Regions from separate parts of the Streptomyces sp. NPDC050535 genome, predicted to be linked through region 2. Evidence: riboswitches for the same ligand, from Rfam matches in the RefSeq annotation. Region 2 holds a riboswitch; each other region holds the start of a gene.

Region 1 (10,332 bases), on a different contig from region 2:
CCTCCGCCGGTCCCGGAGCCCCGTCGTCCAGGTGGCGGACCTGGGCCGCGCCGAGGGTCGCGCGACGCTGGTCGAGGCCGATGCGCGGGCGCGGGTGGTCAGTCCCGTGGTGCGGAGGATCCCAGCAGTCGGGCGATGAAGGCCGCGAGCTGGGCCCGCAGCTGATCGCGTGTCATCCGCTGCCGCCCGATGAGGTGTTCGACCAGGTCGGCGCGGACGGCGGCGAGCAGGGCGTGCGCGGCGAAGTCGCCGTCGGTGAGTCCGGGGACCTTCTCCAGCGACTCCTGGAGCGTGCTGTGCCACCGCTCGTAGTGCTCCGCCCGGTAAGGGCTGTCGCCGCCGATTCCCTCCAGTGCCAGGGCGAGGTGGCGGTTGTCGATCTTGAAGCACAGGACGGCGTCGAGAAGGGCGGGTACGCGCTGGAGTGGCGGGGTCGCGGGCCCCAGCGGCGGCGGGCCTTCCTCGGCGGCGAGTCTGATGGGCGCGAGCCGCGTCTCGTAGAGCGCGTGGATCAGGCCGGTGCGGTCGCCGAAGCCGCGGAAGAGCGTCGCCTTGCCGACGCCGGCCGCTGCCGCGATGTCGGCCATGGTGACCGCCTCCGGGCTCTCGCAGGTGGCGAACAGCGTGTCGGCGGCCGCGAGGACGGCCTCGCGGTTGCGGGCGGCGTCCGCGCGGGGCTTGCGGTCGGACATGCGTGCCTCCATTTGCAAAACGGACCCGGGGTCCGTATCGTCGGCCACATGAAGCGGACCCAGGGTCCGCATTCTACGGGACGGAGCACCCCATGAACACGAACACCGCACCGGTGGACCTGTACCGCCGCGGCCTGCGGCTTCTGCTGGACAAGGACATCCCCGGCTGGGTGGACCTGTGGGACGGGGACGGGGTCCTCGAGTTCCCCTTCGCGCCGGAAGGCTGGCCGAAGCGGCTGGAGGGCAGGACGGCCATCGCCGAGTACATGCGTTCGTATCCGGACCACGTGGACCTGCACGACTTCCCCTACGTCGAGATCCACCAGACCCTCGCCCCGGAGACCATCGTGGTCGAGATGCGCGGTGTGGGCAGGCTGGTGGACACCGACAGCCCCTTCGACATGTCCTACATCGCCGTGGTCACCGTCAGGGACGGCCTCATCACCCACTACCGCGACTACTGGAACCCGCTCGCCGTCCAGGACCCCGCGGCGGACTTCGCCGGGAGCAACCGATGAACCCCGCCGAGGAGTTCACCCTGGTCATCGGGGCCACCGGCACCACCGGCAGCCGTGTCGTCGCGCAACTGGCCGCCGCGGGACGGCGCGTCAAGGCCGCCGGCCGCCGCGCCACCCCCGTGGACGGCGCCACCGCCGTGCGGTTCGACTGGGACGACCCGACGTCCTTCGAGGGAGCCCTCGAAGGCGTGGACCGGATGTATCTCATCCCGCCGCTCGGCGCTCCCGACCCGGCAGCCGTCATGCTGCCCTTCCTCCGGCAGGCCCGGGCGGCCGGAGTGCGGCGCGCGGTTCTTCTCAGCTCGTCGGCGATCCCCGAGGGAGGCCCCGCCGTGGGGCAGGTTCACCGGGCACTGCCCGGCCTGTTCGCCGAGTGGGCGGTCCTGCGGCCCTCGTGGTTCATGCAGAACTTCACCGGCGACCACGCGCACGCCCGGACCGTCCGAGCGGACGGCACCATCCGGACGGCGGCCGGCGAGGGCCGCGTCGGATTCGTCGACGCCGACGACATCGCCGCCGTCGCCGTCCACGCCCTGACCGAGACGTCGGCCCCGAACACCGACCTGATCATCACCGGGCCGACAGCGCTGAGCTACGGCGACATCGCGGCGATCCTCACCCAGGTCACCGGTCATACCGTGACGCACAGTCAACTGTCCTACGAGCAGATGCGTGACCGGCTGACCGCCGACATGCCCGCCGAGTTCGCCGCGATGCTCGCCGGCATGGACCGGGCCATCGCCGACGGCGCCGAGGACCGCACCACCGACACGGTCGAGCGCCTCACCGGCCGCCCGCCGCGCGGCTTCCGCGCCTTCGCTGAACGGGAGACGGGCCGGCTACGGGTCTGAGATCCGAGCGGGCATCCCGAGTCGGCGGCCCGAGCAGGCGTCCCGAGTCGGCGGCCCGAGCGGACAGCCCGAGTCGGCGGCCCGCTCCGACTCGGGGAAATCGGCCTTTCTCAGCGGACGCCGGGGCGGCCCAGGAGTTCGGTGACCTGCTGGCGGACCACTTCCCAAGCCGGGTCGGGAAGTCCGCCGACTGTCGTGCGACGCAGGGCGTCGAGGACCTGCTCGGTGTCGCCGTCGCACGAGGTGCCGTCGCTGAGCACCTCGTAGCCGTCGCGGACGGCGACCCGGAGACGGGACGGACCGTCCTCGCCACGGTGCACGGCGGCGGCGACGACGAGGGGCGGCGGCCCGCCCGCCTCGCCCGTCAGCTTGTGGTAACTGCTGGCGACCGGCTCCCGCCAGTGGAGGCTGAGCAGCAGATGACGCTTGGCCAGCACCTCGGCCAGGTCGGTCTCGTAGACGCTGTCCGGTTCCAGGACCACCCCGCGGGCGTCCAGGACGAGCGCCGCGGGCAGCAGACATCGCAGCGTGCTGCCGACGAGGTTGCCGCCGACGGTGGCCGTCCGGCGGACCGCGCCGGTCCCCACGGAGGAGGCCGCCCGGCGCAGCGCCTCCGGCACGCTGTCGTCTATCCGGTTCAGCACGACACCCGCGCCCAGTGCCCCTCGCTCGACCGCGTTGGCCGCCGGCAGTTCGCGCAACGACATCGCCTGCTCCGGGAAGCCGTCCCGTTGCCAGCCCGCCCACACCAGTGTCGCCCCGCCTATGGGCACCGCCCCTTCGGCCAGGCACTCCTGTGCTTCGGACACGGACGTGGGCAGACGCAAGAGCACGGTGGCCGACCTGTCTTTCTGGAACTCGGTGGCCCGGGTGGGCGATACCCCGGCCGATTGACCTCTGACAAAGCGCATTTTTCCCGCGCACGCGGGGGCGCGTACAGGGCTCACTTCTCCACCCTGTGCTCCCCTCACGGGCGAGCACCTAATCGAGGAGCCCTACACGTACCTTCCGTGACCTGCTCCGGCCCGACGGCCGGGGACGACCGGGAAGGGGCCGCGGCGTGCCCTTCCCGGTCGTCCCGGCGGGTCAGGACCCGGCGAGTTCGGTGCGGACCGTCCGGGCCGCCGCGACCAGGTTCTCCAGCGACGCGCGCGTCTCGGGCCAGCCGCGCGTCTTCAGTCCGCAGTCGGGGTTGACCCACAGCCGCTCGGCGGGGATGGCCTCAAGTCCCTTGCGCAGCAGGGCGGATGCCTCGTCCGCGCTCGGCACGCGCGGCGAGTGGATGTCGTAGACGCCGGGACCGGCCTCGCGCGGATAGCCGTGCTCGGCCAGCTCCCGGGCGACCTGCATGTGTGAGCGGGCCGCCTCCAGGCTGATGACGTCGGCGTCGAGGTCGTCGATGGCCCGGACGATGTCCCCGAACTCGGCGTAGCACATGTGGGTGTGGATCTGGGTGTCCGGGCGTACGCCGCCGGTGCTGAGCCGGAACGCCTCGGTGGCCCACGCCAGATACGCCGGATGGTCCGCGGCGCGCAGCGGCAGCGTTTCGCGCAGCGCGGGTTCGTCGACCTGGATGACCGAAGTCCCGGCCGCCTCAAGGTTGTTGACCTCGTCCCGCAGAGCGAGGGCGACCTGGCGGGCCGTGTCGCCGAGCGGCTGGTCGTCACGGACGAAGGACCAGGCGAGCATGGTGACAGGGCCGGTCAGCATGCCCTTGACGGGGCGGTCGGTCAGGGACTGGGCGTACGTCGTCCAGCGCACCGTCATCGGCTCGGGGCGGGAGATGTCACCGGCCAGGATCGGCGGGCGGACGTAACGGGTGCCGTACGACTGGACCCAGCCGTGCCGCGTGGCGAGGTAGCCGGTGAGCTGTTCGGCGAAGTACTGGACCATGTCGTTGCGTTCGGGCTCGCCGTGCACGAGGACGTCGAGGCCGGTCTTCTCCTGGAAGGAGATCACCTCGCCGATCTCGGCCCTGATGCGGTCCTCGTACCCGGAGCTGTCGATCCGGCCGGCGCGCAGATCGGCCCGCGCGGTGCGCAGTTCGGCGGTCTGCGGGAAGGAGCCGATGGTGGTGGTCGGCAGCAGGGGCAGACCGAGGTGGGCGCGCTGGGCGGCGGCGCGCTCGGAGTACGGCTCCGAGCGGCGGGCGTCGGCGTCCGCGACGGCGGCGGACCGGGCCCGCACCGCGGGGTCGCGGGTGAGCGCCGAACCGGCCCGGGAGGCCAGGTCGGCCCGGTTGGCGGCCAGTTCCGCCGCGATGGCGTCGGTCCCGAGGCCGAGACCCTTGGCGAGGGTGACGATCTCGGCGGTCTTCTGGCGGGCGAAAGCGAGCCAGCGCAGGATCTCCGGCTCGATGTCACTCTCGGCGGCGGCGTCGAGCGGGACGTGGAGCAGCGAGCAGGACGCGGCCACGTCGACCCGGTCGGCCAGGCCCAGCAGGGTGCCCAGGGTGGCGAGCGACCTGGTCAGGTCGTCGGCCCAGATGTTGCGGCCGTTGACGACGCCGGCGACCAGGCGCTTGCCCGGCAGTCCGCCGACGGCGGCGAGCGCGTCCAGGTTGGCGGCGGCCGTGCCGGTGAAGTCGAGGGCGAGGCCGTCCACCGGGGCCTTGGCCAGTACCGGCAGGGCGTCGCCCAGCCGGTCGAAGTAGGAGGCGACCAGCAGTTTCGGGCGGTCGGCGAGTCCGCCCAGATCGCGGTAGGCGCGGGTGACCGCGTTCAGCTCGGCGGGCGTGCGGTCCTGCACGAGCGCGGGCTCGTCGAGCTGTACCCACTCGGCACCCGCCGCGCGCAGGTCGGCGAGGACCTCGGCGTACACCGGCAGCAGTCGGTCGAGGAGGGTCAGCGGGTCGAAGTCCGCGGCCACGCCGGGCGCGGGCTTGGCGAGCAGCAGGTAGGTGACGGGGCCGACGAGGACCGGCCGGGCGGTGAGCCCGAGAGCCAGGGCCTCCTTGAACTCGGCGACCTGCTTGGCGGAGTCGGTGGTGAAGACGGTGTCAGGGCCCAACTCGGGTACCAGGTAGTGGTAGTTGGTGTCGAACCACTTGGTCATCTCCAGCGGCGCGACGTCCTGGGTGCCGCGCGCCATCGCGAAGTACCCGTCGAGCGGGTCGCTGGCGACGGCGTCCCGGTGACGGTCGGGGACCGCGCCGACCATGACGCTGGTGTCCAGGACGTGGTCGTAGTACGAGAAGTCACCGGTGGGGACCTCGTGGATGCCGGCACCGGCGAGCTGCTCCCAGTTGGCCCGGCGCAGTTCGGCGGCGGTGGCCCGGAGGGCGTCGGCGTCGACGCGGCCCTTCCAGTAGCCCTCGATCGCCTTCTTGAGCTCCCGGCCCTGGCCCTGACGGGGGTAGCCGTACACGGTGGCCCGTGCTGCCGCGGCTGCGGACTTCGCTGTCACGGAAATCTCCTTCGCGAGATATCTCCCTGGAATCCCGGGACGGGACGAGGGCGCGAAGGGCCGGCGACCGGACGGAACGATCCTCGTACGCGAGACACGGTCGTCCGTCCGATATGTGCGCCGACCCGCCCACGAGGTCACCGGGATGTCCGCGCACGAGGGGTCGCGCGCGGGCAGCGGGCAGGTCTTCGGACTTGTGGGCGCGCCCTCCCTGCGGAGGACATCTACTGGCCGTCGCTTCCCAGACCCGGCCGGGCCCAGTGCGTATGACGGCGGTCGTTCCCACTCACCGCTGCGGGGCAGTCCCGGATTCCCACCGGGTTCCCTCTTGCGACGCTCCCGTCTGGCGGACGGGGCGAACCAGCTGCACCGACCAGCCTAGAGGGCCGCGCGAGGCTGCGGGGGACATCGCCCACATGCCGGGCGGCGAGACTTTTGCCCGACGTTGGTTGCGGGAGGCCGGGTTGGCGTTCCGTTTACCGCCGTTCGCCGCACGTACCTCCGAGTTTCACGCGGGGGCCACGGGACCCTTCCTTGCCGTTCGGTGCTCTTGGAACACTCCAATCGCACACGTTCCAGCAGTATCCCGGCCAGCCCGGTCATCCCGTACGTCCGTTGTTTCCGTCAGGACAAGAGGTCACCCAGCCATGCCCCAAGTGAATCGGCGCCGCTTCCTCCAACTCGCCGGCGGTACCGCGGCGTTCACCGCACTGAACAGCAGCATCGAGCGGGCCGCGGCGCTGCCCGCGAACCACCGCTCCGGGACGATCGACGATGTCGAGCACATCGTCGTCCTGATGCAGGAGAACCGTTCGTTCGACCACTACTTCGGCTCGCTGAGGGGTGTCCGCGGCTTCGGCGACCCGGTTCCGGCCAAGACGTCGGGCGACAAATCGGTCTGGTACCAGTCGGACGGCACCAAGGACGTGCTCCCCTTCCGTCCCGACGCCGACGACCTGGGCATGCAGTTCATCCAGGATCTCCCGCACGGCTGGAGCGACGGACACGCCGCCTTCAACAAGGGCAAGTACGACAAATGGGTGCCCAACAAGTCGTCGACGACGATGGCGTACCTGACGCGTGAGGACATCCCGTTCCACTACGCGCTGGCCGACGCGTTCACCATCTGCGACGCCTACCACTGTTCGTTCATCGGCTCCACGGACCCGAACCGCTACTACATGTGGACGGGCTACACCGGTAACGACGGCGTCGGCGGCGGCCCGGTCCTCGGCAACGACGAGGTCGGCTACGACTGGACGACGTACCCCGAGCGCCTCGAGGCGGCCGGCGTCTCCTGGAAGATCTACCAGGACGTCGGCGACGGCCTGGACGCGAACGGCTCCTGGGGCTGGATCTCCGACGCCTACCGAGGCAACTACGGTGACAACTCGCTGCTGTACTTCAACAAGTACCGCGACGCCAAGCCCGGCGACCCGCTCTACGACAAGGCCCGCACCGGCACGGACGCCCGCAAGGGCGAGGGCTTCTTCGACCAGTTGAAGGCCGACGTGCAGGGCAGGAAGCTGCCGAAGATCTCCTGGATCGTCGCGCCCGAGGCCTTCACCGAGCACCCCAACTGGCCCGCGAACTACGGCGCCTGGTACATCTCCCAGGTCCTGGACGCGCTCACCTCGAACCCCGAGGTGTGGGGCAGGACGGCCCTGTTCATCACGTACGACGAGAACGACGGCTTCTTCGACCACCTCGTACCGCCGTTCCCGCCGCAGTCGGCCGCGCAGGGCAAGTCCACGGTCGACGTCGGTCCGGACCTGTACGCGGGTGACGCGAGCCGCACGGCCGGACCGTACGGATTCGGCCAGCGGGTGCCGATGCTCGTCGTCTCGCCCTGGAGCAAGGGCGGTTACGTCTGCTCCGAGACGCTCGACCACACCTCGATCGTCCGGTTCATGGAGCGCCGCTTCGGCGTGCACGAGCCCAACATCTCGCCCTGGCGGCGCGCGATCAGCGGCGACCTCAGCTCGGCCTTCGACTTCGCCCACAAGAACACGAAGCCGGTCGCGCTGCCGGACACCGACGGCTACGAGCCGCCGGACAACGACCGCCACCCCGACTATGTGCCTACACCGCCCGCGAACCCCGCCCTGCCCAGGCAGGAGCGCGGCACGCGCCCGGCCCGCCCGCTCAAGTACGCGCCCCTCGTGGACGGTTCGGCGGATCCGGCGGCCGGAAAGTTCACGCTCACCTTCGGCTCGGGCGCCAAGGCCGGCGCCGCCTTCCTCGTCACGTCCGGCAACCGCACCGACGGCCCCTGGACCTACACGACCGAGGCGGGCAGGAAGATCTCGGACACCTGGAACTCCGCGTACTCGAACGGCTCGTACGACCTGACGGTGCACGGCCCGAACGGCTTCCTGCGCACCTTCAAGGGCCCCGGCAAGAAGGCCGGACCCGAGGCCACCGCGCGGCACACCGGGGGTGACGTCGAACTGACCTTCACCAACAGGGGCTCCGGCACGGTCAACCTGAAGGTGAGCGACGGCTACGGCGGCCGGCCGAAGTCGTTCAAGGTGCGGCCGGGCGCGACCGTGCGGCACACCTTCGAACTGCGGGCCGACAAGCGCTGGTACGACCTGACCGTCGTGTCCGACACGGACGCGAGCTTCCTTCGCCGGTTCGCCGGACACGTGGAGAACGGCCGGCCGGGCGTGAGCGACCCGGCGATCGTTACCCACTGACGCGTCGGCCGGCGGACCCGCTCCGCGGACCGGCCGAGGCTTGGTCAACTGCTGGTTGATCTCCGGCCATCGCACGATAGTGTGCCCCGGTGAACACACATTCGAACACTCCCGCGGAGCGGCAGGCCGGGGTCGCGGCGGGCGGCGGCACCCTCTTCACCGAGCCGGTACTCGTGGTCAACCAGAAGGCCAAGCTCATCGAGCTGACCAACGAGTACAAGGTGATGGACCAGCAGGGCAACCAGCTCGGTTCGGTCGTCCAGGTCGGACAGAGCGCGCTGAAGAAGATCCTCCGCTTCTTCGCCGGCCTCGACCAGTTCATGACCCACAAGCTGGAGATCCGCGACGCGCACGGTCAGCCGCAGCTGCTGCTGACCCGCCCCCGTAAGTTCCTGAAGTCGCGGGTCCTGGTGGCGCGTCCGGACGGTTCGCCGGTCGGTGAGATCGTGCAGCAGAACATGATCGGGAAGATCAGCTTCGCGATCAACGCCGGTGGTCAGCAGGTCGGCGCGATCAAGGCGGAGAACTGGCGCGCCTGGAACTTCGCGATCGTCGACCGGTCGGACAACGAGGTCGCCCGGATCACCAAGACCTGGGAAGGCCTCGCCAAGACGATGTTCACCACTGCGGACAACTACGTACTGCAGATCCACCACCAGCTCCCCGAACCCCTGTTGAGCCTGGTCGTGGCGACGGCGCTGACCGTCGACACGGCGCTCAAGCAGGACTCCCGCGGACTGGGCTGACACGAAACCGCGTGAGAGGGCGGCCGCGGACACTCCGCGGCCGCCCTCTCACGTTCCCGTGGCGGTTCTACCGGGCCGTGAGATGCCCCGGGTTCGGTTGCTGCGGCAGCAACGAGGGTTCGTACGTCGCCGACTCGGGCCTGAGAGCCAGCACCGCGGCGACCGGGTGCTCGTCGAGGATGTCTGCGGGCAGCGGGACTTCGGGCGCGGAGCGCGACAGCGTCACCACACCCCACGCCGCGATCCCCGCGCCCGTCAGCGCGAGGAGCACGCCCGCCGCGCCGCCCTGAAGGCGTTCGCCGAGCAGGGACAGGCCGATCACCGCGGCGGCCATCGGATTGGCGAGAGTCACGACGGCCAGCGGCGCGCCGAGTCCGCCCTGGTACGCCGTCTGCGACAGGAGCAGCCCGCCCATCGCGAAGGCCGCCACCAGCAGGGCCACCACGATCACCTGGGCACTCAGCAGCGAGTCCGAGCGGTCGGTCGCGGCCACCGTCACCGTCTGGGTGAGCGCGGAGGCGACACCGGAGGCGAAACCCGAGGCGGTCGCGTGCCGCAGCCCCGGCCGCGTGCCCCGCCGCGCGAGAGCGCCGATCAGCACGGCGGTCATACCGGCCACGCCCACCGCCTGCGGCACGCTCAGCACGGTGTCGGGCGCGGGCCCCGACGCCGTGACGAGCAGCGCGGCGAGACCGGTCAGGGTGAGCGCGGTTCCGCGCCACTCGACCGCGCTGACCCGCCGCCCGGCGACCCGCGCCCCCAGCGGCACCGCGGCCACCAGGGTCAGCGCGCCGAGCGGCTGCACCAGCGTGAGCGGACCGTACTTGAGCGCGGCGACGTGCAGCAGCGCGGCGCCCGCGTTCAGCGCGACCGACCACCACCAGGCCCCGCTGCCGAGGAGCCGCAGCGCGCCCGACCCGGAGCCGCGGGACGCGAGCCGCTCCTGCGCCACGGCCGCGGCGGCGTACGCGACGGCCGAGAACAGCGACAGGACGACGGCGACGAGAGTGGCGTTCATCGGCCGGCTCCCACGAGCTCGGGTATGTCCCGTACGGAGTCGTCGGCACGTTCTTGGGTGCGCCCCGCCGTTGTCGTGGTCCGGTGCGGCAGGTGGATCACCGCGAGGGCGATCCCGAGCAGCGCGGCCGCCACGATCGCGTCGAGCCAGTAGTGGTTCGCCGTACCGACGATCACCAGCAGGGTGACCAGCGGATGCAGCAGCCACAGCCAGCGCCACCGGGAGCGGGTCGCGACGATCAGGCCTATCGCGACCATCAGGGCCCAGCCGAAGTGCAGCGAGGGCATCGCCGCGAACTGGTTCGCCACCGCGTCGGTCGCGGGATGGGCCCCGTACACCGTGGGGCCGTAAGCCTGCCCGGTGTCCACGAGACCCGCCGCCTTCAGCAGACGGGGCGGTGCCA
Region 2 (10,332 bases):
GCCCTGGGCACGCGGCGGACCGTGCCCGCGCGGCGGTGGTGGGTCACTGCGCTCCTGCGAGGGGGATGGAAGGGCTAGAAGCTGACCTCGCACACCTTATTCGCATTATTCATAAGGAAGTCCTTTTTGTGCACCGGTCGGACTCGTGAGGAGTGGCAGCCGTGCCCGCTTCACGGCTCCGTCAGTTCCTCCAGCAGCCTGGCCGTGGTGAGACCGGTCCGCAGGTACTCCACGAACAGCTCGTTGTGCAGCGCCCACGGCGAGCGCCGGCTCCGTATCAGCCGTATCGCCTCGTCCGCGGTGTGCCCCGCGCGCATCAGCGCGTGCCCGACCACGAGCCCTGAACGGTTGTATCCGTGGAAGCAGCGGACCAGGACCCGGCGCCCGTCCTCCAGGGCGTCGTCGGCGGCCTGTGCGAGACGGATGACGCCCGCCAGCTGCGTACCGTCGAGGGGCCCGTCGGGGACCGGCCACACATGGTGCTCGACACCCGGGGCAGGGCCGTGCCCCGACAGCCGCAGCAGGGACAGGACCAGGTCGAACTCGTCGTGCACGACGGCGAACTCCGGGTCTCCGGAGCGTCCCGCGAACGTGTGTCCTCCCATCCACAGACCGGGCACGATCTCGCTCCACGGGCTGTCCGGGGCCGGAACATCCGATGGCCTTCCGCGGGTTCGCAACGGCGCCTCCCACCAACTCCCCCAACTGCTCACAAAGGTAACCGGGTTCTTGCCCCTGGAGCACCCCGCCTGTTCCCATGGTCGTGGGGTGATGGTGCATGAACGGACTGCGCGTCATACCGACCTGGCGGCACGGCCGGCAGCGGCTGTACGTCTGTCGGACGGACGGGAGGAACGTCGCCTGGTACGACCGTGAGTCGGCCAGGGTCAACCTGATCAGTGAGGACCGCAGAGAGGACGTGCTCGACGCGCTCGGCCCGTTCCTGACCGGCCCGGTGACGGTGGGGCCGCCGCCGGTTCCCACCCCGGCGGAGCTGGCCCGTCTCACCCTCCACCCGGACGACGACCTGGCGCCGAACCGGCCCGGCGAGGCGCTGGTGATCGCCCTCGACCGCGACCCGGGCCCGGCCCACCGGCTGCGCCCCGACCCCCGGCGCCGCGCGCTCGCCGCCGAGCAGGCGGTCGGCGACGCCCTCGACCACCTGGAGGGCGCGGGTTGGCACACCCTGCACTCGATCCCGCTCCCGGGCGGCGACCGTCTCCACCACCTGGTCATCGGTCCCGGCGGCCTCTTCTCCGTGCGCGCCCTGTACGCCCGTAAGCAGCGGGTCCTCGTGGCCGACCCGATGGTCTCCATCGGCCGCCGCGAGCCGCAGCCCCTGCTCCGGCGCGTCCGCGCGGACGCCGACCGCGCCTCGTACGCCCTGACGGCCGAGGTCCGTCCCGTGCTCGCCGTGGCGGGCCCCGCCGACCTGAACGTCACCGTCCCGCTCCGCGAGGCCCAGGTACTCACGGACACCGACCTCGCCGCCCTGGCCCGCCTGGGCGGCCTGCTGAAACCGGCGGACGTGGAGGCACTGCACGCGATGGCGCGCGACCGCCGCACATGGACAAGGCTGTGATCTTTTAGTCCGTCCGGCGTTTGAGGACGAGCGCGAAGCGCGAAAGGGGGGTCTGGGGGCGCAGCCCCCAGGAACGGGACGGGAAGGGGCGGAGGGGGCGAAAAACTCACGGCGAGGGCAGGGCACGGGCGCGCCCCGCATCCAGCAGCGGCGCGAGCAGATCCCCGTACTCCTCCAGCCGCGCCGCGATGTCCGGAGCCTGAAAGACCAGCCCGGAGGGCACCCGGCACTCCGCGACCTCCTCCCAGGTGACGGGAGCCGACACCGTCGGCTCGGCCCGCGCCCGCAGCGTGTACGGCGCCGCCGTGGTCTTCCGCGCGGCGTTCTGACTCCAGTCGACGAACACCTTCCCCGCCCGCAGGTTCCGCGTCATCCGGTGCACCACCAGCCGCGGCAGCTCCCGCTCCGCCGCCACGGCCAGCTCCTTGGCGTACTCCGTCACCCGCCCGGAGGGCGTCGGCTCGAGCCCCGCCAGCAGATGCAGCCCCTTGGACCCGGACGTCTTCGCGTACGTCTCGATCCCGTCCGCGGCCAGCCGTTCCCGGAGCCAGAGCGCGACCTCGCAGCACTCCACGACGGTCGCGGGCGCTCCCGGGTCGAGATCGAGGACCAGCCGGTCCGCGTCCCCCGGCGCCCCGACGATCCATTGGGGTGTGTGGAACTCGGTGACCAGGTTCGCCGCCCACATCAGCGTCGGCAGGTCCTGGACCAGCACCATCCGGGCCGGCCCCTCGGACCGGGGCACCTCGGCGGTGGTGACCCACTCGGGCGTACCCGGCGGCACGTTCTTGGCGAAGAACACCTGGCCGTCGGGTCCGTCCGGATAGCGCAGGAAGGACACCGGCCGGTCCCGGAGGTGGGGCAGCAGGACCTCGGCGGCCGTCGCGTAGTAGTGCAGCACCTCGCCCTTGGTGAAGCCGGTCGCCGGATAGAGGACCTTCTCCAGATTGCTCAGCGCGAGCCTTCGCCCCTCCACCTCGGTGATCGGCGTCATACGATGACAATCCCATAAAAACGGCTGATATCGAACGGAAGTCGTCGCGGACGAAAGGTCGCGGACGAAAGCCGTCGCGAACAGAGGCCGTCGCGGACGGAAAGGTGCTGCACGTGCGATCCATATGGAACGGCGCCATCTCCTTCGGCCTGGTCAGCATCCCGATCAAGCTGGTGAACGCCACGGAGAGCCACGCGATCTCCTTCCGTCAGATCCACCTGGAGGACGGCGGCCGCATCCGCTACCGCAAGTTCTGCGAGGCGGAGGACCGCGAGGTCACCGGCGGCGAGATCGGCAAGGCGTACGAGGACGCGGACGGCACGCTGATCCCGATCACGGACGAGGACCTGGCCCAGCTGCCCATCCCGACCGCCAGGACGATCGAGATCGTGGCCTTCGTGCCGGCCGACCGGATCGACCCGCTCCAGATGGACACGGCGTACTACCTGTCCGCGAACGGCGTCCCCGCCGCCAAGCCGTACACCCTTCTGCGCGAGGCCCTGAAACGCAGCCAGAAGGTCGCCATCGCGAAGTTCGCCCTGCGGGGCCGGGAGCGCCTCGGCATGCTGCGGGTCGTCGACGACGTCATCGCCATGCACGGTCTGCTCTGGCCGGACGAGATCCGGGCGCCGCAGGACGTCGCCCCGGACGCCGGTGTCACCGTCCGTGACAAGGAACTGGACCTGGCGGACGCCCTGATGGACACCCTCGGCGAGGTCGAGCTCGCCGACCTGCACGACGACTACCGCGAGGCCGTCGAGGAACTCGTCACCGCCAAGGCCTCCGGTGTGGAGGCCCCCGCCGCACCCGCCGGCGAGAAGACCGGCGGCAAGGTACTCGACCTGATGGCCGCCCTGGAGAAGAGCGTGCGCGCGGCCAAGGAATCACGGGGCGAGGGCGAGGAATCCGGCGAGGCAGCCGAGGTGAAGCGGCTCCCCGCCCGTACGACCCCCAAGGAGGTCGGCGGAAAGAAGTCGACGGCGAAGAAGTCGGCCGCCAGGAAGACGACGGCGAAAAAGGCGACGGCGAAGACTTCGGCGGCGAAGAAGGCGACCGACAGAACGACCGCCAAGTCGACTGCCCAGGCCGCCGGCAAGAAGGCCGCTGCCAAGAAGACCACCGCGAAAAGCGCCGCCGCGGCGAAGAAGGCGGCACCCCGAAAGCGCGCGTCCGCCTGAATCGCACCGGGCGAGCGGATGTCCTCCCGGGCCCGCGTCGCCGGGGTCACGCCAGGCGCCGGAGTGCCAGCACCGCGTTGTGGCCGCCGAATCCGAACGAGTTGCTGAGGGCGAGGTCGCCGAGGGCGGGCAGTGGCCGCGGCGTCCTGGTCACCACGTCCAGTTCGATGGCGTCGTCCTGGTCCTCGCAGCCGATGGTGGGCGGAATGACTCCGTGGTGGAGGGTGAGCACGGCGGCCACGGCCTCCACCCCGCCCGCGGCGCCCTGGAGATGACCGAGGTGGCCCTTGAGCGCGGTCACGGGCACGCTCCCGCCGAGTACGGCCCGCAGGGCGCCCGCCTCCGCGAGGTCGCCGTCGGTGGTGGCGGTCGCGTGGGCGTTGACGTGGATGACGTCCACTGCATGGGCGCCGGCGTCCCGTACGGCTCGTCGCATCGCGAGCGCGACACCGCTGCCGGAGGGGTCGGGCGCGGCCATGTGGTGGGCGTCGGCGGACAGTCCCCACCCGGCTGCCTCGCAGTAGATCCGCGCCCCGCGTGCCCGCGCGTGCTCCTCGGCCTCCAGCAGCAGGAAACCGGCGCCCTCCCCGTTCACGAAGCCGTCGCGGTCGCGGGCGAACGGCCGGGAAGGGCTGGCCGATCCGCCGTCTCCGAGCCCGTGGGTGGACAGGGCGCGCATCGCGGCGAACGAGGCCATGATCGCCGGGGTGACCACCGCCTCCGCGCCACCGGCCAGGGCGACGTCGACGTGCCCGTACCGGATGCGGTCGACGGCCTGCCCGATGGCCTCGGTGCCGGAGGCGCAGGCGCTGCTCACGGTGCGGGCCTCGCCGGTGATCCGCAGCGCGAGCGACACCTGCGAGGCGGCCTGGGAGGGCACGGTCATCGGTGTGGTGAGCGGTGACACGGCACGCGGCCCCTTCTCCCGCAGCCGCCGGTCACCGCCGACGAGCACGGAGGCGTCGCCGAGGATGGCGCCGACGCTGATCCCGACCCGCTCGGGATCGAGCCCGCTCTCGACCGTCCCCGCGCCGTCCAGCTCGCCGTCCCGCCAGGCCTCGCGCGCCGCGATCACCGCGAACTGCGCGGCCCGGTTCATCCGCCGGGCCTGCGGCCGGGGCAGCAGCTCCGCGGGATCCACGGGAACGGACCCCGCGAGCCGCACCGGCAGCCCGGCGAACTCCTCACCCGCCAACTCCCTTATCCCGCACCGCCCTTCGACCAGTCCCTGCCAGAGCTCGGCCACCCCCACACCGAGCGGCGTCACGGCTCCGAGCCCGGTGACCACGACCCGCCGAGGCCGTACGGCGCCGGCGGCCGCACTCGCACGGGGCCGCGGAAGATGCCGTACGACATGACCCTCGGCGACTTCCCGCGCGACCCGTTCGCGCAGCTGCGAGTCCGACTCGGGCTCCTCGTCCCGGCTCTCCAGATCCCGGTACCACCGGCCCCACCGGCGGCTGTACGACTCCTCGACGGCCCCGGGGTCGACGGCGCGCAGGGAGGTGATCCGATCGCCGTCCCTGAATTCGACCGTTTCCAGACCGGCCGAATCGATCTCGGGAATTCCGGCGACATCCACACGCCGACTCCCCACCGTCACTTGGTGATTCCGCGGGAATACCCGTTCGTGATCACTTCCGCCGAGAGGCGGTCGCAGAGCCAGCCGAATGGTCTGCGGGTTCTCCGGCAGGGTGTGCATCACCACGTACCACCGGTTCGCCGTCACGTCCTCTTCCGACAGCGCGAGAAGATCACCGGGTATCACTTCGGCGACGGTGACGGGGTGGGGCTGTACGGGGACGTCGGAGGAATCGCGCATGGGAGGGATCCTTCTGTGCCGATTGAATGGGAAATATCCCGCCCAACTGTCAGCGACAAAGAACCCCTTGGCTAGACGCGTCCGCCGCTGATGTGCGCAATGTCACCCCATCGCGGGCAGCGTTCTTCCCGCCTGGTATTCGCGAGGATGCGGCGTCGGCCCGCCAACCGGCCCCGGGAGTCAGGGGTTTCGGACAGGGGACGGACGACCGGTCGCCGGACCGGAGAAACGGATCACGCCTGGTGGCCTGGTCTTGGCCATGTACCCGCCACGCGGTACCGTCGGTGCGATATCGACGACGGCAGAACGGAAGCCGGTGGGAACCCGGCACGGTCGCGCCACTGTGTGCCACCCCTTATGCGAGAGGGGGGCAAGTCAGACCCGTAGCCGTCGTCCAGTGCACCACCGAGATGGGACGCGAACTCCCGAGGAGGCCCTGCCATGGCGCAGCATGTCGCCCAGCCGACGCCCACCACCCCCGCCATCCCGGCGAAACTGCCGCTCAAGGACATCGCTCCCTGGGCGGTCTTCTTCGGCATCCTGATGCTGGTCCTGCTGTACTTCGTCGGCGCCGAACAGGGCGCCACCTCCGTCGTCTCCGGCGGGGAAGTCCACGAGTGGGTGCACGACGCACGCCACCTTCTCGGCTTCCCCTGCCACTGACGAAGGACTCGGCGCAGCTCATGAACTCCGCAACGGTAAGAAATCTCCTCGTGCGGGGCATGCTCGCCGGCCTCGGTGCCGGCGTGCTCGCCCTGATCGTCGCCTACTTCCTCGGTGAGCCGAGCGTCGACAGCGCGATCAGCTTCGAGGAGTCCCGCGCCGCGGGCCACGAGCACGAGGTCGAACTCGTCTCCCGCAGCCTGCAGTCCACCGCGGGCCTGGCCACCGGCGTCCTGGTCTACGGTGTCGCCTTCGGCGGCATCGCCGCCCTCGCCTTCTGCTTCGCGCTCGGCCGCGTGGGCCGCTTCAGCCCGCGCGCCACCGCGCTGCTGCTGTCCGGCTGCGCCCTGCTCGCGGTCTACGTCGTGCCGTTCCTGAAGTACCCGGCCAACCCGCCGGCGGTCGGCGACCACGACACCATCGCCAAGCGCACCACCCTGTACTTCCTGATGATGGTGCTAGGCGTACTGCTGGCGATCGCCGCGACCATCCTGGGCAAGCGGCTCGCGCCGAGACTGGGCACCTGGTACGCCACCGTCGCCGCGGTGGCCGCCTTCGCCCTCGCGATCGGGCTGGCGTACGCGTTCCTGCCCGTCATCAACGAGGTCCCCGCCGATTTCCCGGCCGCCGTGCTGTGGCGGTTCCGCGTCTCCGCGCTGGCCATCCAGATCACCCTGTGGGGCGGATTCGGCCTCGCCTTCGGCGAGTTGGCCGAACGGCTGCTGAACCCCGGCCCCGCGAAGGTCGCAACGGCCCGGCCGGTCGCCGCCCCCAACTGACCCGTCCCGCGACACCGGTGAGGGCCCACGGAACCGTCCGGGGGCCCTCTCGCGTTTTCCGGTGAGGACCCATCAAGTGCGCGGCGAGCGGGGAGGAACGGCTTCCGGCGGATGTCGGACCCGAGGGAACCGGGAGTCTCCGGCCGCTGCCCGGCCCTCGCGGCTCAGACGTCCGCGCCGGCCTCCGGTTCGTCCAGCAACCGTCCCAGCCGCAGGTTCCAGCGCCCGGCCCGGCCGCTGAGCTCCGTCGCCGTCAGCGGAGGCACGTCCAGCCGCCAGAACGCCTCGGCGGGCAGGCCCAGGGCGTGGACGACGGCCGCCCGTACGATCTCCGGCTCGACCACCGCGAGCGTGCGGCCGTCGGTGTCCGCCACGCTGTCCAGCCAGCTCCCGACCCGGGCGCACAGATCCTCGACCGACTCCCCGCCGTGGGGTGCCGAGGCGGTGTCGGCGAGCCAGCGGGCCACCGCCTCCGGCTCGGCGGCGCCGACCTCGTCCAGCGTGCGGCCCCGCCAGCGGCCCGCGTCCCATGCCGCGGGCCCCGGAGCGTCCTCGGCACGGAGACCGAGTGCCGTCGCCGTCTCGCGGCACCGCACACTGGGCGTGGCGACGACCCGGACAGCGCGGGGGAGCGATCCGGCCGCCGCGTGTGCCCGGGCCGCTCCCGCGTCGTCGATCGAGTCGCCGTCGTCGAAGCGGGCCTGCCGCAACGCCCGGCTCGTGGCGGGCGAGATGAAGATGACACGGCTGGTCACGGGAAGGCTCCTCCTGCTGGTGTCACGGGTTCGGGTCTCCACCGGGTACGGCATCCGCGTACGGCATCCGCGTACGGCGGCCGGGTCGCCGGCCGTCAGCCGACCGGGGGGACGGGCGTGAACCTAACACCCACCGAGCTCGTCGATTTCGCAGGTCCGCAGCTCCAGGCCGTACAGATTCGGCGAGTTGGGGCGACGCCCCCCGGCGTACGCACTCACGCCCGCCGGGGAAACACAGGGCCCCCGGCCGGTCCTGCGGCCCAACAACCCCGCCCCGAAACTCCGTTGGAGCAGCAGAGACCGGGGCGGGCACCGGCCCCGTCCACGGCGGGGGCCCGCGGGATCCGGGTCACACGGTCGTGCAGCCGGCCCGCAGGAAGCCGACGACCGCCGAGCCCGCGGCACGGTGCCAGGTCGGTACGCGGCGGAGCATGGCGTGGTCGCCGCCCGGGATCACTACGACGTCGGCGCGGGCGCCCGCCTCGCGGGCCCGGTGGACGAACGACACGGACGCGTGCGGGTCGGTGACGCGGTCGCGGTCTCCGTGCAGGACCAGGACGTCCTTGTCCCGGAGGTGGGCCACCGGTTCGCCGTCCGGAATCCAGGGCGCGAGCGCCAGTACGGCACGGACCTGCGGCTCGGCCGCGGCACGCAGGGCCGCGCGACCGCCCATCGAGTGGCCCACCAGGACGACCGGGACGTCTCCGGCGAGCCGCGCGAGTTCCCTCAGCGCCTGCCGGGCGTCCCGCAGGGGGTCGGCCGCGCCGCCGTTCCAGCCGCGCAGCCGGTAGCGCACCTCTCCCAGCAGGACGGAGTCCTCCGGCACCGCCGCGGCGACCGCCCCCACGAAGGGCCGCATCCGCAGAGCCGCCAGGTGCCAAGGCCGCGACGGCGTCAGGCCGTCCGCCCTGCCGCCGTGCAGGAACAGGACGGCGGCCCGGGCCCGGCGCGGGACCCGGCGAGGCACCAGCGCGCCCGCCGCCTCGGGGGCGAAATGCTGCTCGTGCCCTGCCATGCGTGCTCCTCGCGTACCGTCGGGTCGTAGTCACCGAGAACATCAGCCGTTCTCCGATGATTCGTTGCCGGACGCCCGGTGGCTTGGTCGCCCGGCGGAGGGCATTGCCGTCCGCTCTCCGCCATCCTTCCCGTGCCATCCGGCTCCACCTGCGTTTTTATCGGTGCGAGGACCAATCCGTGGCCCTCTCAGGATCGGATTACGTCCGGAGATGTCCCAACCACGGAGGACCCCCGTGAAAGAAGCCGTGCACATCGGCAGAAACCCCTCGAGCGAACCGGATCTTCAGGAGTTGGTCGGTCAGGTCGCCCTGGGTGAGGAAGGCGCGTTCGCGTCGGTCTACGACGCCGTGGTCAATCCGGTCCTCGGCGTCGTCCGCGCCGTCCTGCGCGACCAGGCGCAGTCGGAGGAGGTGGCCCAGGAGGTCCTGGTGGAGGTGTGGCGTACCGCTCCCCGGTACCGCCCCGACCGCGGCACCGCCATCAACTGGATCCTCACCCTGGCCCACCGCCGCGCGGTCGACCGGGTGCGCTCGGTGGAGGCCGCGGCGGCCCGGGACCACAAGGCGGCCCTCCTGGAGCACACCCCCGAGTACGACGAGGTGAGCGAACAGGTGGAGGCGCGGCTGGAGCGGGAGCAGGTACGCCGCTGCATGCGCACCCTCACCGACATCCAGCGTCAGGCCGTCCAGCTCGCCTACTACCGCGGGCTCACCTACCGACAAGTGGCGGAGGCACTGGCGCTTCCGCTGGGCACCGTCAAGACGCGCCTGCGCGACGGGCTCATCCGGATGCGCGACTGCCTGGGGGTGACCGCGTGATCACCGTCGATCTGCACCAGCTGACCGGTGCCTACGCCCTGCACGCCCTGTCCGACGAGGAACGCGAGGCCTTCGAGCGGCACCTCCCGGGCTGCGAATCCTGCGCGCAAGAGACCGCCGAACTCTCCGCCACCGCCGCCCGCCTCGGTCTCGCCGTCTCCGTGACGCCCCGCCCGGCGCTGCGGGAACAGGTGCTGCACCGGATCGCCGGCGTCCGGCAGGAGACACCCGGTGGCCCGACCGTCACCCGCTCCGGCCGCGCGGCGCTGCGGGCCCGCCCGCTGTCGCGCTGGGCGCTGGCCGCCTGTCTCGCGGCGGCGGCCGCGCTCGGCGGCACCGCGGTCTGGCAGCACCAGCGCGCCGAGGACGCCATCGAGCAGGCCGACCGCGCCGAACAGGGCACCGACCAGATCGCCGCCGTGCTCACCGCGCCCGACGCCAGGACCAAGGTCGCCGAACTGGCGGACGGCACCAGCGGCACCGTCGTGGTCTCCGACAGCCGGGACAGGGCGGTGTTCGCCGTCTCCGGGATGGCGGCGCCGCCCAGTGGAAAGGTCTACCAGCTGTGGTTCGACGACGGCGGAACCATGCGCTCCGCCGGTCTGATGAACCCCGGCCGCAGCGACCAGACCGTCCTGCTGAAGGGCGCTGTCGACGGTGCGTCGGGCATGGGCATCACCGTGGAACCGGCGGGCGGCTCGGACCGGCCCACATCCGCTCCGCT
Region 3 (10,332 bases), on a different contig from region 2:
GCGCGCCCGGAAACGGGGCTGTCCCCGCACGGCGGACCGGCTGAAAACAGCCCCTCCGCCGCTCCTACATCAGCGGGGTGAGGAAGCGGCGCAGGGCCTCTTCGTAGCCTGCCGGGTCGGCGTTCCACATGGCACCGTGCGGGGCGTCCGGGACCGTGTGCAGGGTGACCAGCTCCGGCCGCCGCTCGGCGAGCCGGCGGGAGGGGCCCCAGGGGGCGATGGTGTCGTCCGGGCCGTGCAGCAGCAGGGCCGGCACCTTGAGACGGTCGGGGCGTGCGGCGTTCTCGGTGCGGTCGCCGTGCAGGCCCGTGCGGCCCTGGGCGGCGCGCACCGCGAGCGGCAGCAGGGCGCTGGGGGTGTGCCGGGCGGTGGCGAGGGCGCGCAGCGTGGTCTCCCAGCTGAGGACGGGCGAATCCAGCACGAGGCCGCAGATCCGGTCGCGCAGCGAGGAGTGCGCGGCGGCGCGCAGGGCCATGGTGGCGCCGGTGGACCAGCCGAACAGGACGATCCGGTCGGCGCCGTAGCGCACCGCGTAGCGGATCGCCGCGTCGAGGTCGCGCCACTCGGTCTCGCCGAGGTGGTGCAGGCCGTCCGGGGAGCGGGGTGCGCCGAGGTCGCCGCGGTAGGCGAGGTCGAGGACGGGGAACTGGTGGCGGTTCAGGAACTCCATCACGTTCATCGGGTGTTCGCGCGTGGTGCCCAGGCCGTGCACGGTGATCACCCAGGTGTCGCGGACGCCGGGCACGAACCAGGCGGGCAGGGCGCCGAGTTCGCCGGGGACGTCGATGTCGGCGTGGTCGAGGCCGAGGGCGGAGCCCGGGTTGCCGATGTGCACGTTCGGGGTGAACCACACCTTGTCGCCGGGCTCCAGGGTGCCGTGGGTGACGCGTTCCAGGCGCCGTACGACCGTGTCGACGGGGTGTGGCTCGCTCTCCACGACCGGGCCGACAACCGCGTGGGAGCCGTCGCCGGCCAGCCCGTACGTGCCGGGGCGCAGCGAGGCCAGATCCCGGGTGAGCGTGATCCCGCCCGCTGTCGTGGCGTGCACGGTGAGCCGGGGCTCGGTGGGCAGCGGCCTCCCCGACGGCGCCTTCAGCGCGGCGTCACTGGCGAACCGGCCCGCCAGAACGGAGGCCGCGCCCGCGGCGATGGCTACGGTGACGGCAGCGGCCGCCGCTTTGACAGTGCGCACGCGTCCAGTCTCCTGGGGGTGCCGGTTTCCGGCCAGCGGGGTGAGCTCTCCGGTGGAGGCAGGGCTCGGACTCACGCCTCCCGGCGAGGGCGAAACCGGCGCCTTCCATGGCGTACGGGGTTCGGCGGTTCCGGGACGGCGGGACGGACGGTGCGCCCAGACGGGCGAGGGCGGGCTTCGTGCGGGAAGTGGCCGGTGTCCGGCACGGCCGTGAGCCGCGTCCCGGTTGAGGAAAGCGGACCGTCGGGGCCGTAAGCGGAACGCGAACGGATGCCGGGCGGACCGGCAGCCGGGCAGGCGTTCCGCCCGCGACCGGGGGGTGGGCTACCCCCGCTGCCCGTACCCCCGCAGCCGCTCCCCCGCCTCGTCCACCTGCTCGCGTGTCAGCAGTGAGGGGGACAGGCCGGGTACCGAGGACGCGGTCAGCCAGACGCGGCACATCCACTCGAGCTGGGCTGTGCGGTCGTAGGCCTGGGAGAGCGAAGCACCGTGGGCGATCGTGCCGTGGTTCTGGAGGAGGCAGGCGGTGCGTCGGCTGAGGGCCAGGCGCATGTTCTCGGCCAGCTCCGGGGTGCCGTAGGTCGCATAGGGGGCGACGCGGACCGGGCCGCCGAGGTCACCCGCCATGTAGTGGATCAGGGGGAGCTCGGCGACGAGTGTCGAGACGGCCGTCGCGTGCGGGGCGTGGGTGTGGACGACGGCGCGCGCGTCGGTGGCGCGGTAGACGGCGAGGTGCATGGGCAGTTCGCTCGTCGGAAGGAGCGAACCCCGCACCTGCCGGCCGTCGAGGTCGACACCCACCGCGTCACCGGGCGTCAGCCTGTCGTAGGGAACTCCCGTCGGCGTGACCAGGACGGTGTCCCCGACGCGTACGGAGACGTTGCCCGAGGTGCCGACGACCAGCCCGTCGGCCACCGTGCGGCGGGCCGTCGCGACGAGTTCGTCCCACGCCCGTTCCTCCGCGCCCCGCGCGTCGGGCGCGTGCCGCTCACGCGCCCCCTGTGCACCCTCGCGCCCGCCCCGATCGCCCCGTGCGTCCCGCCGCTGCTCAGCCATCCCGCGATCCTGCCAGGCGCCGGCTTCGACACGACGACGGCGAAGGCATTTCAGGGCGGAACCCAGGCATCCGTAAGACCACATATAGGCATGTGTCGCCCGCTTGTGAGCAGTTGGCCGGAGCTTGCCGAGCTTTCGACGATCTTCCAGTAACCTCTGGGTGGATTTGTCGCGTACGTCGCCATTCCGGGGGGAAACATGGCCCGTGATCACAGACTGTCCCGCCATCGCGCCCGCGTCATCGCGGCCACCGTCGCCGCCCTCACCGTCGGAGGGTCCGCTCTCGCCGAGGCGTCGGCCTCCGCGGCCGGCAAGCCCAAGGGGCACGACGTCTCCTCGCACCAGAAGAACGTCGACTGGCAGAGCGCCAGGACGAAAGGCGCACGGTTCGTCTACGTCAAGGCGACCGAGTCCCACACCTACCGCAATCCGTACTTCGACCAGCAGTACAACGGGGCGCGCGAGGTGGGCATCCTGCACGGCGCCTACCACTTCGCCCTGCCGGACAGGTCGTCCGGCACCGCCCAGGCCGCGCACTTCGTACGCAACGGAGGCGCCTGGCGTGCGGACGGCTGGACGCTGCCGCCCGCGCTCGACGTCGAGTACAACCCGTACGGCAGGAACAAGTGCTACGGCCTGACCAAGGCCGGGATGGTGACCTGGATCAAGGCGTTCAGCGACGAGGTCAGGCGCCGGACCGGGCGCCGTCCGGTGATCTACACGACCACGCACTGGTGGAACACCTGCACCGGCAGCAGCCGGGCCTTCGGCGCGAACCACGCCCTGTGGCTCGCGCGCTACGACTCCGCGACCGCGGGCGCCCTGCCGGCGGGCTGGTCCCTCTGGACCTTCTGGCAGTACGACAACAGCGGCAGCCTGCCGGGTGACCAGAATCTCTTCAACGGATCCACGGCTCAGCTCCAGAAGCTCGCCGAGGGATAGCGCAAGCGGCGGAATCCCTTGTTCCGCCTGCGTTCGAGACGTCGGAACAGGTGTCGGACTCGTGCCGAATCAGCGACGAACCACCCCTTTCGCACCATCGAAGGGCTTGCTCGACGCATGCGACACTTTCAATGCCCCCCAAGTTCATCTTCCGTTCATTCAGGTTGCTTACGGTCCACCTGCCACTGACGTCCAATAGAAGTCTGGGTTAATGGAACACATCACGCTCCTCCTCGGAATCGTGATCGTTACCGCTCTCGTGTTCGATTTCACGAACGGTTTCCACGACACCGCCAATGCGATGGCGACGACCATTTCGACCGGTGCCCTGAGACCGAAGACGGCGGTGGCCATGTCCGCCGTGCTGAATCTCGTCGGTGCGTTCCTCTCCGTGGAGGTCGCCAAGACGATCTCCGGCGGCATCATCAACGAAGAGGGCATCCGCACCGAAGTGATCTTCGCGGCGCTCGTCGGCGCCATCCTCTGGAATCTGCTGACCTGGCTTCTGGGCCTGCCCTCCAGTTCCTCCCACGCACTCTTCGGCGGCCTCATCGGCGCCGCGGTCATGTCGGCCGGCTGGTCGTCGGTGAACGGTTCGACCGTGGTCACCAAGGTGCTGCTTCCCGCGATCGCCGCGCCCCTGGTGGCCGGACTCGCCGCGATGCTGGCCACCCGGCTGACGTACCGGATCGGCAGCCGTGCCGACGAAAAGGCGACCGCCAAGGGATACCGCGCCGGCCAGATCGCCTCGGCGGGGCTCGTCTCGCTGGCCCACGGTACGAACGACGCGCAGAAGACGATGGGCATCATCACCCTCGCGCTGGTCACCGGCGGTGTGATCGCGCCGGATTCGAACCCTCCGACCTGGGTCATCATCTCGGCCGGTATGGCGATCGCGCTTGGCACCTACCTGGGCGGCTGGCGCATCATCCGCACGATGGGCAAGGGCCTCACCGACCTCGCGCCGCCGCAGGGCTTCGCCGCCCAGACCAGTGCCGCCACGGTCATCCTGGCCTCCTCCCACCTGGGCTTCTCGCTCTCCACCACGCAGTCCTGCTCCGGCGCCGTGATGGGCTCGGGTCTCGGCCGCAAGGGCGGTGTCGTCCGCTGGTCGACCGCGACCCGGATGTTCATCGCCTGGGGCCTCACGCTCCCGGCGGCGGGCCTGGTCGGTGCCGGCGCGGAGTTCCTCACCAAGCAGGGCACCTGGGGCATCGTCCTGACGGGCGGCCTCCTGGTGACCGGCGCGGGTGTCATCTGGAACCTGTCGCGCCGTCAGCCGGTGACCATCGACAACGTCAACGAGACCGACGCCGGGCCCTCCGGCGTCGTCACCAACGCGATCGCCGCGGTCACTCCGCCTCCCGCGGGCCCGCTCCCCGGTGACCTCAAGGCCACCATCCCGTCCCCGGACGCGGAGCCCACCGCTCCGGCCCCGGTGTAAGGAACGAACAGCATGCACATCGACTGGGCAGCGCTCGGCTCCGTGTTCGGAGTCAGCCTGGTGGCCACCGTGGGCCTCGTAGGCCTCTTCACCCTGGGCATCGTCGGCCTCTCCAAGCGCGAGTCGGCACCGGCCGGGGGCGGCAGCGCCGCCCTCGCGGTCACCGGCGCGTACGCCTGCTTCGCGGCGTGCGCGGCGGCGGTGGCGTACGGCATCTATCTGATCGTGGCCTGACGCTCCATCCGGCCACGATCCGGCAGCCCTCCCGACCGCGGCCCGAAGGCCCGCCCGGGCCGCGGTCCGACGGCCCGCCTCGACGACCGAAGCCGGGTGGGGCGCACGTCAAAGTGCGCCCCACCCGGCTTTTTTCTGCCCGTTGACCTCAGGCGACTCACTCGATCGAGCGTACGCGATGCGGCGAAGCGACATATGTCATACTGGCACCAAGCTCTCTGATAGCGTCGACCGACCATACGGCTCCCTGACATATGCCATTCATGGAGCCGTCACGACGACAGCGAGGAGCCACCATGCCGAGGGATGTCGATCCGAGCCTGAACCGCCGCAGACTGCGGCTCGCGCTCCGCAAGGCCCGCGAGGCCACGGGGCAGTCACAGGGGCAGGCCGCCCACGCCCTCGACTGGTCACTCTCCAAGATCATGCGAATCGAGCAGGGCACGGTCAGCCTCTCGGTCACCGATCTGCGCGCCCTGCTCCAGCAGTACGAGGTGGCGGAACTCGAACTCGTCACGGAGTTGGAGGAAGCCGCGCGCGGTTCGAAGGGCGCGAGCTGGTGGGCCCAGTACAACGACATCCTGGGACCGGGGTTCGGTCAGTACCTGGGCTACGAGAGCGCCGCCGCGTCGATCCGTACCTACAACCCGATCGTGGTGCCCGGCTTTCTCCAGACCGACGACTACGCGATGGCCCTGCTCACCCCCCGGGTCGATGAGGCGCGGGCCCGGCGAATCGTGGAGCTGCGCACCGCGCGCCAGGAACGCACGATGGAGGGCGAGGACCCGCCGTTGACCTTCTTCGTCGTCGACGAGGCGGCACTGCACCGGCAGGTCGGCGGACCGAGGGTGCAGCGCGCCCAGTTGCAGCACCTCATCGACACCTCGAAGCGCCCCCAGGTGTCCCTCCAGGTGCTCCCCTTCGCCGCGGGCGCCCACTACTCCACCCGCGGCAGCTTCATCCTGCTGGGCTTTCTCGACGACGAGGACCTGCTCTATCTCGAGGTCCAGGGAAACCAGTCCACCCGTGACGACCACGAACTGATCGTGCGCCACCAGGAGTGTTTCGAATATCTCCGTGAGGTCGCCCTCGGCGGAGAGCAGGCCATCGAACTGATCAGCCGGATCAGGGACGGTATCGACAGCAGCTGATCTGCCGGGCCCCAGCAGCCCGGGAGAAGCGAGGAGGCCTCATATGCTGCCAGCCGCGTGGAATGAGTGGTGGCGGGAGGTCTTCACTGCCATCGGGCGGGCACCCTGGCGTACCGGCGGTGCGGACGGTGCCCAAGGGGCCGGTGGAGCCACCGGTGCCCAAGCGCCCGCTGGAGCCACCGCCGCTCACGCCGGTGACCCTTCCGACGGCGACGACGGCGGGAGCGGCGACGCGGACGCCGACGACATCCCCTCCGCCGACTCGGCTCGGTGGCAGACCCCCGTCGCCGACCTCTCCTACAACCAGCTCGTGCGGGACGCGATGGCGGACCAGGACCGTGCCGACCGGATGGACACCCTGGACCGTCATCGCACGGACGACCATCTCCGGGTCTTCACCACGAAGATCGTCTACTGCACCAGCTGCATCCTCGTGCTGGTGGCGGGCCTCGCCGGACTGCTCGGCGCCATGGCGGCCTTCGGACTGACCAACCCATGGCTGATGGGTACCGTGACCGGCGTCGTGATGACCCCGGTGGTCGCTATGAGCCGTCAGCTGGCCAAGGTGATCGCGCAGACCGGTTCGACGGAACCCGCCCTCAGCGACGACCGCCGGGCCGTGGTCCCGGCTCAGCGGCAGTCCGAGCTGCCGGCGGACAGGCAGTCGGCGGACGATTCCTCCTGAACTCCGCCAAGCCCCACCACAGTCCCGCGGCCACGGCTGTCACCGCGGCCACCAGCACCCAGGCGGTAAGCCGCGCGGCCATGCCGTCCACCAGCAGTGCGGCTGCCGCGCCGGTCAGCGCGGCCATCGCGCCGAGCACCGCGCACATCAGCACGGTCCCGAGCGACACCGAGATCCTCCGCGGCCCCCCGCGCAGTCCGTTCACCGCGTGCCGCATCTCGGCGAGATGATGATCCGTCACGTCTCTCCCCCTCCCCCTGAGCCGGCGAAAGCCGTCAGAAAAGTCCGCCACCGCTCGGCGGACAGGACGACATACGGCCCCGACGGGTTCTGCGAGTCACGGACGATCACGCCGTCTCCGACGAACGCCACCTCGACACAGTCGTAATCGGCCCCGCTGAAGCTGCTCTTGTGCCAGAACCGCTCGGACGAGTTCTCATAGGACACGCCTACCTCCTGCTGCCCAAGAGCCGGCGTCCCCCGACGCGTGTCCGTCTCTTTCCCCCATGCCGAGTCACGATAGCGCCGTGATCTTGGTCGGCCCAGAGGGCCGCCGAGAGGAGCCCCACCACGTCACCACACGGAGGCAACCGCCCTCGGACCGCTCCCCGATTGTCGTATTCGAGTCTATGAAAGGTCTTTTTGTCGGCCTAGAGGAAAACCGGCCCCGTGTGGGCCTCAGCACACTCCTCCGTCGCAGGTCAACAGCAAGTTGACGGGTCTTCCAACCCCGTGGTGGACTGCCGGGGCCAAGTACGGCGGCAAGAGAGGAAGCCGGTGTGAGTCCGGCGCGGTCCCGCCACTGTCATCGGGGAAGGAATTCCCCGGGAGCCAGGAACTCTCACCGCCGGTCTCTTCGAACCAGGGCGTGGACACCCTGAGTGAGGACATATCGCCATGCGCGGCTGCCCAAGTGCCCTGCGAACGACGGCTGTGCCTGACCTGACGGCCGGCTGAGCCGGTGCGTGCCGATCGCGTCTTCGCGTACGGCGCCGCCGCCGGCCTTCTCGGTGACCTGCTGCTCGGCGATCCCCGCCGTGGACATCCGGTCGCCGCTTTCGGGCGGGCCGCGGGTGCCGTGGAACGGACGCTCTGGCGGGACCACCGCGGCTGGGGCGCGCTGCACACGGCCGTGTGCGCCGGCGGTGCCGCCGGGCTCGCGGCGCTCGCCGCCCGTTCCGTACGTGATTCCCGTACCGCCTCCATCGCACTGACCGCGGCCGCCACTTGGGCCGTCGTCGGCGGCACCTCCCTCGGCCGGGAGGCCCGGGCGATCGGCGGCGCGCTCGCGGCCGGCGACGTCGAGGTGGCCCGGGAGCGGCTGCCGCGTCTGTGCGGGCGGGATCCGCAGGCTCTCGACGCGGACGGGATCGCCCGGGCCGTCGTCGAGTCCGTCGCCGAGAACACCTCCGACGCCGTGGTGGGGGCTCTGGTGTGGGGTGCGGTGGCCGGCGTGCCCGGTCTTGTCGGGTTCCGTGCCGTCAACACCCTGGACGCGATGGTCGGGCACAAGTCCTCCAGGTACCGGCGCTACGGCTGGGCCTCCGCACGGCTCGACGACGTCGCGGGCTGGCCGGGCGCGCGGCTCACCGCGGTACTCGCCGCCGCCGCCGGAAGCGACCCGCGGGGCGCCGTGCGCGCCTGGCGCGCTGACGCGGGGAGGCATCCGAGCCCCAACGCCGGTCCCGTGGAGGCCTCGTTCGCGGGGGCGCTCGGGGTGCGGCTCGGCGGGACCCTCGCGTACGGGGGAAGGGTCGAGCACCGGCCCGTACTGAACGGGGAGGGCCGGGCCGTCGCGGTCGGCGACATCGAGCGCGCCGTGCGGCTGTCCCGGCGTGTGAGCTGGCTCGCGTTCGGCGTGTGTGCCGCGGGCCTGCTGCCGAAGCGGCGGGGAGGCGGTTCATGAGCGGCGGGCTGCTGGTCGCCGGAACCACCTCCGACGCCGGCAAGAGCGTGGTGACCGCCGGGATCTGCCGGTGGCTGGTGCGCCAGGGTGTCAAGGTGGCGCCCTTCAAGGCGCAGAACATGTCGCTGAACTCGTTCGTGACGCGGGAGGGTGCCGAGATCGGGCGGGCGCAGGCCATGCAGGCGCAGGCCGCCCGGGTGGAGCCCAGCGTGCTGATGAACCCCGTGCTGCTCAAGCCGGGCGGCGACCGGAGCAGTCAGGTCGTGCTCATGGGCAGGCCCGTGGGCGAGATGAGCGCCCGCGGCTATCACGGCGGCCGGCAGGAGTCGTTGCTCGGGACCGTGCTGGAGTGTCTCGCCGAACTGCGGGGCACGTATGACGCGGTGATCTGCGAGGGGGCGGGCAGTCCCGCCGAGATCAATCTTCGGCGGACCGACATCGTGAACATGGGGATCGCGCGGAACGCGCGGCTGCCCGTGCTCGTCGTCGGTGACATCGACCGTGGCGGCGTCTTCGCGTCCTTCTTCGGGACCGTCGCGCTGCTCTCCCGCGAGGACCAGGAACTCGTCGCCGGGTTCCTGGTGAACAAGTTCCGCGGGGACGTCTCCCTGCTGGAGCCGGGCCTCGACATGCTCAAGGGGCTCACCGGGCGGCCCAGTTACGGTGTGCTGCCCTTCCGGCACGGGCTCGGGATCGACGAGGAGGACGGGCTGCGGGTCTCGCTGAGGGGCACGGTCCGGGAGTCGGTGGTGGCCGCCCCCGTCGGCCAGGACATCCTCCGGGTCGCCGTCTGCGCCGTCCCCCTGATGTCCAACTTCACGGACGTGGACGCGCTGGCCGCCGAACCGGGTGTCGTCGTGCGGTTCGTGGACCGCGCCGAGGAACTGACCGACGCGGACCTCGTCGTCGTCCCCGGGACCCGGGGGACGGTGAAGGCGCTGGAGTGGCTGCGGGAGCGCGGCCTCGCGGACGCGATCGCGCGACGGGCCGCCGAGGGACGGCCCGTGCTCGGCATCTGCGGCGGCTTCCAGCTCCTCGGCGAGCACATCGAGGACGAGGTCGAGTCACGGGCCGGGCACGTCGACGGGCTCGGACTGCTGCCCGTACGGGTGCGGTTCGCGCGGGAGAAGACGCTCGCACGGCCCGTCGGCGAGGCGCTCGGCGAGCCTGTCGAGGGATACGAGATCCATCACGGCATCGCCCGAGTCACCGGCGGCGAGGCCTTCTTGGACGGCTGCCGGGTCGGCGCGGTCTGGGGCACGCACTGGCACGGCTCGCTGGAGTCGGACGGGTTCAGGCGCGCGTTCCTGCGCGAGGTGGCGGCCGCCGCGGGCCGTCGTTTCGTACCGGCCGCCGACACGTCGTTCGCGGCGCTGCGCGAGGCGCAGTTGGACCTGCTCGGCGATCTGATCGAGGAACACGCGGATACGGACGCGCTGTGGCGGCTCATCGAGTCGGGCGCGCCGTCAGGACTGCCTTTCATTCCACCGGGAGCGCCCGCATGAGCACAGTTTTGTTGTTGTCGACCGCCGACACGGATCTGCTGGCGGCCCGGGCCTCCGGCGCCGCGTACCGGATCGGCAATCCGACCCGGGTGGATGTCGCCGCCGAACTCCCCGCGCTGGTCGCGGGCGCGGACGTCGCCGTCGTACGGCTGCTGGGCGGGAAGCGTGCCTGGGAGGACGGGCTCGCCTTCCTGAAGGCGTCCGGCGTTCCGACCGT

What was found. Region 2 has a riboswitch for cobalamin ahead of ACIBLC_RS18015 (CbtB-domain containing protein). Riboswitches for the same ligand answer to the same signal wherever they lie in the genome.
Region 1: linked by a shared signal. The riboswitch ahead of metE (5-methyltetrahydropteroyltriglutamate--homocysteine S-methyltransferase) and the one ahead of ACIBLC_RS18015 (CbtB-domain containing protein) in region 2 are both predicted to bind cobalamin.
Region 3: linked by a shared signal. The riboswitch ahead of ACIBLC_RS34340 (cobalamin biosynthesis protein) and the one ahead of ACIBLC_RS18015 (CbtB-domain containing protein) in region 2 are both predicted to bind cobalamin.

What each region holds. Positions count from the first base shown of each region.
Region 1 covers NZ_JBITHE010000001.1:903,731-914,062, forward strand. Annotated here, with positions in the region: gene ACIBLC_RS03820 (TetR/AcrR family transcriptional regulator) at 99-692, opposite strand; gene ACIBLC_RS03825 (nuclear transport factor 2 family protein) at 785-1,210, shown strand; gene ACIBLC_RS03830 (NAD(P)H-binding protein) at 1,207-2,061, shown strand; gene ACIBLC_RS03835 (FAD binding domain-containing protein) at 2,172-2,894, opposite strand; gene metE (5-methyltetrahydropteroyltriglutamate--homocysteine S-methyltransferase) at 3,148-5,466, opposite strand; cobalamin riboswitch at 5,649-5,796, opposite strand; gene ACIBLC_RS03845 (phosphocholine-specific phospholipase C) at 6,114-8,165, shown strand; gene ACIBLC_RS03850 (LURP-one-related/scramblase family protein) at 8,255-8,911, shown strand; gene ACIBLC_RS03855 (hypothetical protein) at 8,979-9,929, opposite strand; gene ACIBLC_RS03860 (phosphatase PAP2 family protein) at 9,926-10,332, opposite strand, start outside.
Region 2 covers NZ_JBITHE010000007.1:116,786-127,117, reverse strand. Annotated here, with positions in the region: gene ACIBLC_RS18045 (hypothetical protein) at 1-47, opposite strand, end outside; gene ACIBLC_RS18040 (dual specificity protein phosphatase family protein) at 171-680, opposite strand; gene ACIBLC_RS18035 (nuclease-related domain-containing protein) at 779-1,582, shown strand; gene ligD (non-homologous end-joining DNA ligase) at 1,689-2,576, opposite strand; gene ACIBLC_RS18025 (Ku protein) at 2,681-3,754, shown strand; gene ACIBLC_RS18020 (beta-ketoacyl-[acyl-carrier-protein] synthase family protein) at 3,801-5,576, opposite strand; cobalamin riboswitch at 5,842-5,983, shown strand; gene ACIBLC_RS18015 (CbtB-domain containing protein) at 6,018-6,239, shown strand; gene ACIBLC_RS18010 (CbtA family protein) at 6,260-7,018, shown strand; gene ACIBLC_RS18005 (histidine phosphatase family protein) at 7,183-7,773, opposite strand; gene ACIBLC_RS18000 (alpha/beta hydrolase) at 8,123-8,788, opposite strand; gene ACIBLC_RS17995 (sigma-70 family RNA polymerase sigma factor) at 9,024-9,608, shown strand; gene ACIBLC_RS17990 (anti-sigma factor domain-containing protein) at 9,605-10,332, shown strand, end outside.
Region 3 covers NZ_JBITHE010000022.1:70,820-81,151, reverse strand. Annotated here, with positions in the region: gene ACIBLC_RS34380 (alpha/beta hydrolase family protein) at 65-1,192, opposite strand; gene ACIBLC_RS34375 (class II aldolase/adducin family protein) at 1,517-2,248, opposite strand; gene ACIBLC_RS34370 (lysozyme) at 2,447-3,190, shown strand; gene ACIBLC_RS34365 (anion permease) at 3,402-4,634, shown strand; gene ACIBLC_RS34360 (hypothetical protein) at 4,647-4,868, shown strand; gene ACIBLC_RS34355 (helix-turn-helix domain-containing protein) at 5,165-6,019, shown strand; gene ACIBLC_RS34350 (hypothetical protein) at 6,063-6,704, shown strand; gene ACIBLC_RS34345 (DUF397 domain-containing protein) at 6,942-7,151, opposite strand; cobalamin riboswitch at 7,423-7,566, shown strand; gene ACIBLC_RS34340 (cobalamin biosynthesis protein) at 7,666-8,610, shown strand; gene ACIBLC_RS34335 (cobyric acid synthase) at 8,607-10,115, shown strand; gene cobN (cobaltochelatase subunit CobN) at 10,112-10,332, shown strand, end outside.